DNA from 4 places in the Paeniglutamicibacter selenitireducens genome. Region 3 is predicted to be linked to each of the others. Evidence: riboswitches for the same ligand, from Rfam matches in the RefSeq annotation. Region 3 holds a riboswitch; each other region holds the start of a gene.

Region 1 (2,193 bases), on a different contig from region 3:
GCTGTCGCAACCCGGCGGGTGTCTGCTTTCTCACATGGCGCGCATCCCTGTATTTGTGCGGTTTTTTGGGAGGGAAACCGGGCCGGTGAAATATACAGAGCGTCGCCCGTGGTGGCCAATCCGAAGGCTCGAGCCACAGATGATCGAATGGATAACCTGGCCCTTGTTCGCCCCGAGGCACAGTATTGCTGATGCATTGCTAGCTTTCCGGCAGTGGTCTATCTGGATCACGACCATGCCGAAGTCGGTGATCTGGGCCCCCGGGGCCCGGAATTCTCGCTCGTTGATACCGTCCGGATGCCCGGATCCAACGACGCGACACTAACTATTATGACGGGCGTTCGTCACAAAAAGTGAATCGGGGCACCCTGTGGGGGCGCCTGAGGGATGCCCCGGCCGCGGCGGCCGGGAAGCACTGTGGTATAGGGACAAGCCGCCCGGATGCCGCACGAACAACGAAAAAGGGGGCCACCCGCAGTGTCGGCGGATGGCCCCCGGGGTGCCTGCCGGGCCCTAGCCGGCGACGACCAGCTCGACGGAGATCGGCGTGGGGTTCGCGACGATGTCGAAGACCGGGCAGTGCGCGTCGACCGCGGCCTGCAGCTCCTCGTAGCGTTCGCGGGTTTCGGGACCCGAGACCTTCACCGTGAGCCGGACAGCGCCGAAGCCGGGGCGCACGGATTCGTCGATGCCGAAGAGCCCGCGCACATCGAGGTCCGCCGCGGCGTCGATCTCCAGCGAATCGATCTTGAGCCCCAGCTGGTGGGCGTAGAGGCGGTAGACGACCACCTGGCAGGCGATCAGCGCGCCGAGCGCGTACTCGACGGGGCTCGCAGCCGCGTCGTCCCCGGCCAGGCCGACGGGCTCGTCGACCAGGAAGCGGTGCTTGCCCGCCGTCACCTCGGTGGCCACCGAGCCGACGGCCGTGCCATTCGCCGTGAACGTCAGCGACGCGTTGGCGGTGTTTGCGGCGATGCGCCCACCCCACGCGTTTCCGGCGGCATTGAGCTTCTCGGCGCGCAGGAGGTCCGGGGTGGTTTCGAGCAGGGTCTCTGACATGGGGGATCGATCCTTCCGTGGTGGCGCGTGCCAATCACGTCGCCATACTTACGCCGGTCCGGTTGGACGGCGTCGAATCTTCACCTGGAGCACCCCGCTATGACGAAGGGGGTTGCCGTCCAACCGACCAGGGTCGTGAATGGTTGGAACTCGTGATTCTGGTGTCGAGTCTTCCCGATGCCCCGCCGCGGGGCAAGCGCCCGCTTCACGGGGCGTCATGCACCGCAGGCATGCCGGTTAACGGGAAACGGCGGCCAACCAGTGAAGCACTGGGTGAACCGCCGGATCGATGCAGCAGGGGGTTACGAGAAGCTCGCGGCGCCTGCAGCGGTGGTGGTTGCGACGACCATGAGGATGATGAACCCGACGATGGAGAGCAGGGACAGGATCGTGCCGATCCAGCCCGTCACCTTGCCAACGGTGGCCGCCACGTTGAGCTGTTCGGCCTGCTTGGCCTTCGAGATCGCGATCGGGCCGAGGATGATGCCGACGACGAAGAGCGAGAGGATGCCCAGGATCATCGAGGTCTGGGCGAGCTGGGAGCCGCGCAGCTGCTCCGGGCTGTTCTGGGTGTAGGCGGGTGCACCCTGGTACGGGTTTGCACCGTTGTACTGCGGGGTGTTGTCTGCTGGCTGGGTCATATTTCCTCCATGCGAAAGAATCTGGCACAAGTGATTGGTTTCCGGGAACGGTGTCCCCGGCTCTCGAGCGTACCGGGGTTTGACCACGAACTGGGGAAAACCGCGGGTGTGTACCCTAACGAAAAGGTCACATGTTCACCGTGCGGGCCCCTCGCTGCGGCCGCCCGGCGGCCGGGCCGGCCTAGAAGGCGGCGATGAAAATGAAGGGGATCAGCAGCAGGAGCGGGATCACGGAGAGGATCCACAGGATGGTCCCGACCCAGCCCGTTACCCTGCCGACGGTGGCGTCGGCGTTGAGCTGTTCCGCCTCGTTGGCCTTGTTGATGGCGATGATGCCCAGGACGATGCCGACCAGGGGGACGAAAATGGAGAGGATGCCCAGGATCATCGAGGTCTGGGCGAGCTGCTGGCCGCGCATCGGGTCGGGGTACTGGGTCATGGGTCCTCCTGTGCTGGGACCGGGGTGTCCGGCAGGTGTGGATCAGGCGTTGGC
Region 2 (2,193 bases), on a different contig from region 3:
CCGGGTGCCAGCGGTTGTGTCCTAGCTTCTCCTGGTCCTCAAACTTCTTGGTCGAATCGAGCGGAAATATCACTTCAGGCATGGGTGCTTCTCCTTAAACGATGTCGTACTTGGGTGGGTGGACCCGGCACCTGCTTAGGGGCGCGGGAGTTTCTGGTGCAGGGGGTTGCTGGTGTACCTCGTTGGTTTCTTGGCCGCCCCGGGAAGCCCCGAGACGACGGCTGGTTCGTGGGCGCTGCGCTTTGTCGAGTCCACGAGTTTGTAGGCGGCGGTGTTGGCGATCGACAGGCGCGGGGCACTCATTTGGCGCCGCGCCGGTTGCCGGCACTCCGGGCACTCGAGGGCATCCGGTACGTCCATCATCGGGAATGTTGACTCGAAGACAGTTCCTTCGGGGCAACGGAAATCATAGAGCGGCATGCTGCATCCTTTCGGTGCGGAGTGCGGAGTGCGGGGTGTGGGCTTAGGCGCGGGGAGCCACCGGGAGCTCGCCGGGGGCGGGGACCGTGGATCCACTGTTCCGCCGGGACAATGCGTAGGCGACCACAATGGCGACGACGCCCAGGACGGCCATGATGCCGGCCTCGAGGCTCGTGCTGGTGTAGCTGCCGCTGAGCAGCAGCAGCGCGGGGATCGTGCCTGTCAGGTGGGCGACAATGACGGTGAACCACCCGGTGAAGTCGTTCAGGGACGATTTGCCCAACGCCAGCAGAAGGAAGAAGAGCGTCCACAACAGTGCCCAAATGAACCAGATGACACCGAAGAGCGGGTCTCCGACCTGGGTGAACTGAAGGACCCCGAAGACCACGGCAACGCCGGCCACGAAGAGCGAGAACCAGCCGAGTCCTTCTCCCGGGAGGTCGAAGATCTGGTTCAGCCCCACGTACAGGTAGGTGAACCCGAAGAGGTACAGGCCGGAGGCGCCGAACACGACAGCGGGGTCCCCGTTGGACTGGATCAGGATGATGGTAGGGAACACCACCTGCATGATGCCCACCGCGAAGTTCAGGATTGCTGCCGACTTGCCGGGCACCTTTCCCAGGAGCATGAGACCGTTGATGAACAGCACGGCACCGACATAAAGCAATCCGACACTTGCCACAGCGTTTCCTTTCAGCGCACCGCAATTAGGCGAAAGCGCACGCTCCGCAGAACGGATTTTTGGCTTCTCACCTGACAATTTTGCTTAGGCTATCGTCGAAGGATGACGCAAGCAAGGGGTAGGACATGCCCTTCAGAAGAACAATTGTGACGGCGTTCGTTTGCGCCACATGACGCGGCTCTTGTAGAAATGTCATCAACAACCATCCAGAGCGGCCGAGAGATCTGGCTCCATGACGCCGCAGCAACCCCTCCCCTTCATTGGGCGGTAGGTGCTCACGCCAGAGTCGATGGAGATCAAATCATGGCTGCCGAGTCACCCCTGCACACCTTCGATGTCGAAACCGACCCCAACATCTTCGGGTCCGTCTCGCTGGAAGCGCTGGCAAGCAACGCGCCGGCCCGGCACCTGCTCAAGCTCACCCCCGGGGTTCCCGCCAACGGCCACTACGACGAACTCGCCGCAGTGTTCCGTCCCGTGTTCGCCCGGATTGCCGAGGGTGCCAGCCAGCGGGATGCCACCCGTACCCTGCCGTACGAGCAGGTCGGATGGCTCAACCGCGAGCGCTTCGGTGCCCTGCGCATCCCCGTCAGCGAAGGCGGCTACGGGGCAAGCCTGAGCGACCTCTTCCGCCTGCTCATCGAACTCGCCGAAGCCGACTCCCAGGTGGCCCACCTGTGGCGTGCGCACATCGCCTTCGTCGAATCCGCGCTCACCCTCCGGGACCCCGCGGTGCGCAGCCGCTGGACCGAACGGATCGCCGCTGGCCAGATCGTTGGCAACGCCTACACCGAACGCGGCGGAAACCCCCTGGGCTCGCTCAACACCACGCTCGAGCAGCGCGGCGACCACTGGTTCGTGACGGGCGAAAAGTACTACTGCACCGGCACCATCTACGCCGACTGGGTTGCCGTTGCGGCGTCCCACCCCACGTTGGCCGGCCGCCAGATCGCGCTCGTCTCCACGCAGCGTTCCGGCGTCAAGATCTACGACGACTGGGACGGCTTCGGCCAGCAGCTCACAGGCACCGGCTCCACGACGTTCCAGGATGTTCCTGTCGACACCCTGCTGCCCGAGGAGCAGCAGGTCAA
Region 3 (2,193 bases):
GACCAGGTAGTGGTAGTTGGTGTCGAACCACTTTGTCATTTCCAGCGGGGCGCGGGACTCGTCGCCGCGGGCCAGCACGAACGAGGCGGCCGTGCTGATGGCGCCGTCGGCGTCGGCAAGGTCCGCGAAGCGGGTGGGCAGCGCGGAGAGCGCGACGGTGGCATCGAGCACCTGGTCGTAGTAGGCGAAGTCGCCGGGCAGCGAGGCGTCGGCGGCACCCAGGCCCAGGGCGGCCAGCGTGGCCAGGTTTGCCTGCTGCAGGTCGCGGGCCGCGGTGTGCAGCGCCGCCTCGTCGGTGCGCTTGGCCCAGTGGGACTCGAGGGCCTTCTTGAGCTCGCGGTTCGGGCCGATGCGCGGGTAGCCGAGGATGGATGCTGCGGGGAAGGTTGGCTTCGTCATGGTGTTTCTCCTTGGGTGTTGAACGTGGGGGAAAGAGTCGGTGGGGATTGGTGCGGGCCCGGCGCGCCTAGACGGCGGCGCGGGCCGCCCAGGAATTGACGACCTGGGCGCGGGTGCGGGGCAGTTCGAGCCGTTCGATGACATCGAGTGACCCGCGGTGGTCGTTGAAGGTGTACAGGTGGACCCCGGGGGCCCCGTCGTCGAACGCGCGCCGCGCCAGCGTGACGGCGGCGGTGACCCCGAGGTGGTGGCGTTCGGCGTCGCTGCCCGCGGTTTCCAGCGCGTGTGCCAGCACCGGGTCCGGTTCGACGCCCGTCATCGCTGCCAGCCGGTTCAGCCGCTTCAGCGAGTTCAGCGGGATGACCCCCGGGATGATCGGGATGGACACCCCGGCGCGGCGTGCCGCGTCGACAAGGTGGGTGTACTCCTCCGGGCGGAAGTACACCTGGGTGATCGCGTAGTTGGCCCCGGAGCGCTCCTTGGCCAGCAGCACCTCCACGTCGTGCTCGAACGACGGGGACTCGGGGTGCCGGATCGGGTAGGCCGCCACACCCACGCCCAGCCGGCCGCCGGCCAACGCCGCCGAGTGCTCGGACTCGACCTCGCGGATGAGCTCGATGAGGTAGCGGGCGAACGGGAACTCCCCGCGCCACCCGTCGGGGTCGGTGGGCAGGTCCCCGCGCAGGGCCAGGACCCCGCGCACCCCGAGCGAGATGAAGTGGCGGATCAGGTTCTCGAGGGACTGGCGGCTCTCCCCCACACAGGTCAGGTGCGCCAGCGGGCGCAGCCTGGTGTTCTGGATGAGGTGTTCGATGAGTTCCAGCGAGGCCCGGCGGCGTGCATGGGTGCCGGAGTAGGTGACCGACACATAGTCGGGGCTCGAGGCCTGCAGCGCCTCGATGCTGTTGAAAACGCCCTCGGTCGCGTCGCGGTTCACCGGCGGGTACAGCTCGTAGGACAGTGACGGCGGGGCCGCGGACGGTGCAATGCTCATGTGTTTCTCCTCGTCAGAACGAGGGAGGCCCCAGGTACGCCACAATAGCCGCGACCCTCCGGGACGGAGGTGCGCGGCGATGGTGAGCGGGTTGTGAAGCGGCTCCATCGCTTCTGGCCTTAGCACCCTCGAGGACGGACGCCCCGCACGGGGGAATCCATCGAACCGATGGTTGCTGCGGCGTCAACGAGCCAGATCTCTCAGCCGCTCTTGATGGTTGATGCATTCATCATGTTCCAGGTTCCGCCCGGCGTGCAAGGCGCCTGGCGCGCACCGCGTCACGCGGGGCAAAAACGCTTCACATGACGTTTTCCGCCCCGCTCCGCGGCACCGCCCGACGCCTTTGTGACGCTGGTGGTTCGGTGAATCCCGCGGATTTGCGGCGATCCGACGCCATTGCGTTACTTTCGCCGCCAAGTGTGAAGCCAGTGTGACGGTCGGGCGTGCCGCCTCCCCGCACCGGCTTCCCGCGCCTCCCGGTGCCGGGGAGCCGGCACCGGTTCCCCCGCCGGCACGCCGCGATGCCCCGCGACACCCCCGGCGCGTTCCGCGGCAGGTGCGCGGCCGGGCCCCGGCACCGAACTAGGCTGGGTCGCACCATGGATACCAGGCAGAAGACCCACCAGGGCGGCGGACGCGGCCGCTCCATCCCCGAGGCCATGCGCGCCGGCGAGGACGAATTCCGCATCGACATCGAACGCATCAGGTTCTCCCCCTACTTCTCCCGGCTCTCGGCCGTCACGCAGGTCATCCCGCAGGCGGGCGCCGGCACCATGGTGCACAACCGGCTCACGCATTCG
Region 4 (2,193 bases), on a different contig from region 3:
TGGCTCGCATGGCCGTCAACAAAACCGCACCCACTCCGGTTGATCCGCACGAGTTCATCGCCTCCGTCGAACATCCTGTCCGGCGCTCCGATGCACAAGCTCTGCTGGAAATGATGGAAGAAGTATCCGGGCAGCCCGCGACCATGTGGGGGCCAACCATCGTCGGGTTCGGCTCCTACCACTACAAGTACGATTCGGGACGAGAGGGCGACGCCGCGGCAATCGGCTTCTCGCCACGCTCCACGAACCTGGCCCTCTACGGCCTGACCATCGCCCCCGAGTCCGAGGACCTCCTGGCCGCGCTGGGAAAGCACAAGCGAGGCGCCTCCTGCCTGTACGTCAACAAGCTCGGCGACGTCGACCTCGCGGTACTCGCGGAACTTGCGCGGCGTGGCTACCGCCACATGGTGGACACCGTCCACGACCCGTCCTGAGGCCGACAGCGAATCCTGCCGCCGCATGCGGCACGAGCCCGCCGGGCCACGGCCTAACCAGTTTGGTCGGACAAGGGCCCGGCAGGCTCGTGCACTGCGCGGGGAACGTCTCAGGAGACGAGCTGCCCGGTTTCCAGGCGGCGGAATGCGGATCCGTGGAAGACCAGCGGGGACTCCGACGCGTCGCTCGTCTGGTGGCCGTGGACCCGCAGCAGCACGACGTGGTGGTCGCCAGCGGGAATCTCCTGCTCCACCGAGCAATCCAGCCACAGGCTGGCATCGTGGAGCAGCAGCGCGCCCTCGTCGGTCGAATCAAGGCGAAGCCCCGCAAAGCGGTCGCCGGTCTTGGACGCGATCTGACGGCACACGCCCTCGTTCTTCTCGCTGAGCACCGACACCCCGATACGGGCGCTGGAGCGGATCACCGGCCAGGTGCGCGAGGTGTTCTGCACGGCGAACATCACCAGGGGTGGATCCATCGAGACGCCCACGGTGAACGAAGAAGCGACGATGCCCTGCGGCTCTCCGTCGATGATGGCGCACAAAGCCGCAACGCCCGAGGGATGCTGGGCGAATACGTTGCGCAAGGTGTTGGGGGTGAGGTCTGTGGCAAGCGTCATGGATCGGTCCTTCGGCGTCGTGCGCACCTCGGATCACGCATGCGCCCGATGCGCAGCAGCCTGTTCCTGGGTGTGCGGTACTTGCCCCCGGGGTCCCGCGGGCCGAATCGTCACCTGGAGCACCCCACTACCGTGAGAGGGTTGCCGGTCAACAAGCCAGGGCTTTTCCGTTGACACTCTTGATTCATGACTAACGTTAGGAGAAAGGTTTAGCTCCAGTCAAAGATTGTTTCGACACATTGGTTAACGGAGGGTAAGAATCGAAGAATCTGCGACAATATCTCGCTTTCCGTGCCCGGGTATCGATAGTCTGCCGCAAAAGTTCCCGCTTGGGCGTCCACTCCCCCGGAACCGCAGCGACCTGGCCCGTTAAAGCACTGGGGACCCCACCCGAAGGTGGGGTCCCCAGTGCCCACAGCCCCGAAGAGCGGTGGATCCGCAGCGAATTACTTCTTTGCGGCTACGACTACCAGCGAGATGGTCGCGGACACATCGGTGTGCAGGCGCACGGTCGCCGAGTAGTTACCCGTCGACTTGATGTGGTCGTTGATCTCGATGTTGCGCTTGTCGATCGCGCCAACGCCGGCGGCTGCAACAGCCTTGGCGATGTCGTCGGTCTTGACGGTGCCGAAGAGGCGACCGGTAGCGCCAGCCTTGACGGACAGCTTGACCGGCTTGGCGGAGATAGCGGCGGCGAGAGCCTGTGCTTCTTCCAGGGACGCAACGGCGCGAGCGGCACGTGCAGCCTTGATCGACTCCACCTGCTTTTCACCGCCCGGGGTCCAGGTGATGGCGAACGAACGCGGGAGAAGGTAGTTACGTGCGTAACCGTTCTTCACCTCAACGATGTCGCCTGCGGCACCGAGGCCGGTAACTTCGTGGGTCAGAATGAGCTTTGCCATGTTTGTATACCTTCCTTAGCCGCGGCCAGCGCCGGAGTAAGGCAGCAAGGCTACTTCACGCGCGTTCTTGATGGCCTGTGCGATCTTGCGCTGTTCCTGAACGGAAACGCCGGTAACGCGACGGGCACGGATCTTTCCGCGATCCGAAATGAACTTGCGCAGCAATGCTACGTCCTTGTAGTCGATGACGGTGATGTCAGCGGCCTTCAAGGGGTTGGACTTTGGTTTGGGCTTACG

Evidence for each region. A riboswitch is a leader RNA that binds a small molecule or an ion and turns the genes downstream of it on or off. The one in region 3 is predicted to bind S-adenosylmethionine.
Region 1: it holds a riboswitch for S-adenosylmethionine, as region 3 does, so the genes downstream of both, ACSYDW_RS04710 (OsmC family protein) here and ACSYDW_RS09835 (methylenetetrahydrofolate reductase) in region 3, are expected to answer to the same signal.
Region 2: it holds a riboswitch for S-adenosylmethionine, as region 3 does, so the genes downstream of both, ACSYDW_RS00080 (acyl-CoA dehydrogenase family protein) here and ACSYDW_RS09835 (methylenetetrahydrofolate reductase) in region 3, are expected to answer to the same signal.
Region 4: it holds a riboswitch for S-adenosylmethionine, as region 3 does, so the genes downstream of both, ACSYDW_RS15475 (flavin reductase family protein) here and ACSYDW_RS09835 (methylenetetrahydrofolate reductase) in region 3, are expected to answer to the same signal.

The regions. Positions count from the first base shown of each region.
Region 1 is NZ_JBPULF010000002.1:270,012-272,204, reverse strand. Features, by position in the region: gene ACSYDW_RS04710 (OsmC family protein) at 514-1,059, opposite strand; SAM riboswitch class IV at 1,099-1,217, opposite strand; gene ACSYDW_RS04705 (hypothetical protein) at 1,362-1,700, opposite strand; gene ACSYDW_RS04700 (DUF4190 domain-containing protein) at 1,882-2,139, opposite strand; gene ACSYDW_RS04695 (MarR family winged helix-turn-helix transcriptional regulator) at 2,182-2,193, opposite strand, start outside.
Region 2 is NZ_JBPULF010000001.1:14,614-16,806, forward strand. Features, by position in the region: gene fmdA (formamidase) at 1-82, opposite strand, end outside; gene ACSYDW_RS00070 (FmdB family zinc ribbon protein) at 136-420, opposite strand; gene ACSYDW_RS00075 (AmiS/UreI family transporter) at 464-1,102, opposite strand; SAM riboswitch class I at 1,302-1,398, shown strand; gene ACSYDW_RS00080 (acyl-CoA dehydrogenase family protein) at 1,406-2,193, shown strand, end outside.
Region 3 is NZ_JBPULF010000004.1:196,382-198,574, forward strand. Features, by position in the region: gene metE (5-methyltetrahydropteroyltriglutamate--homocysteine S-methyltransferase) at 1-399, opposite strand, end outside; gene ACSYDW_RS09835 (methylenetetrahydrofolate reductase) at 467-1,393, opposite strand; SAM riboswitch class I at 1,495-1,613, opposite strand; gene ACSYDW_RS09840 (deoxyguanosinetriphosphate triphosphohydrolase family protein) at 1,993-2,193, shown strand, end outside.
Region 4 is NZ_JBPULF010000009.1:163,789-165,981, reverse strand. Features, by position in the region: gene ACSYDW_RS15480 (DUF1801 domain-containing protein) at 9-434, shown strand; gene ACSYDW_RS15475 (flavin reductase family protein) at 545-1,054, opposite strand; SAM riboswitch class IV at 1,127-1,239, opposite strand; gene rplI (50S ribosomal protein L9) at 1,501-1,956, opposite strand; gene rpsR (30S ribosomal protein S18) at 1,972-2,193, opposite strand, start outside.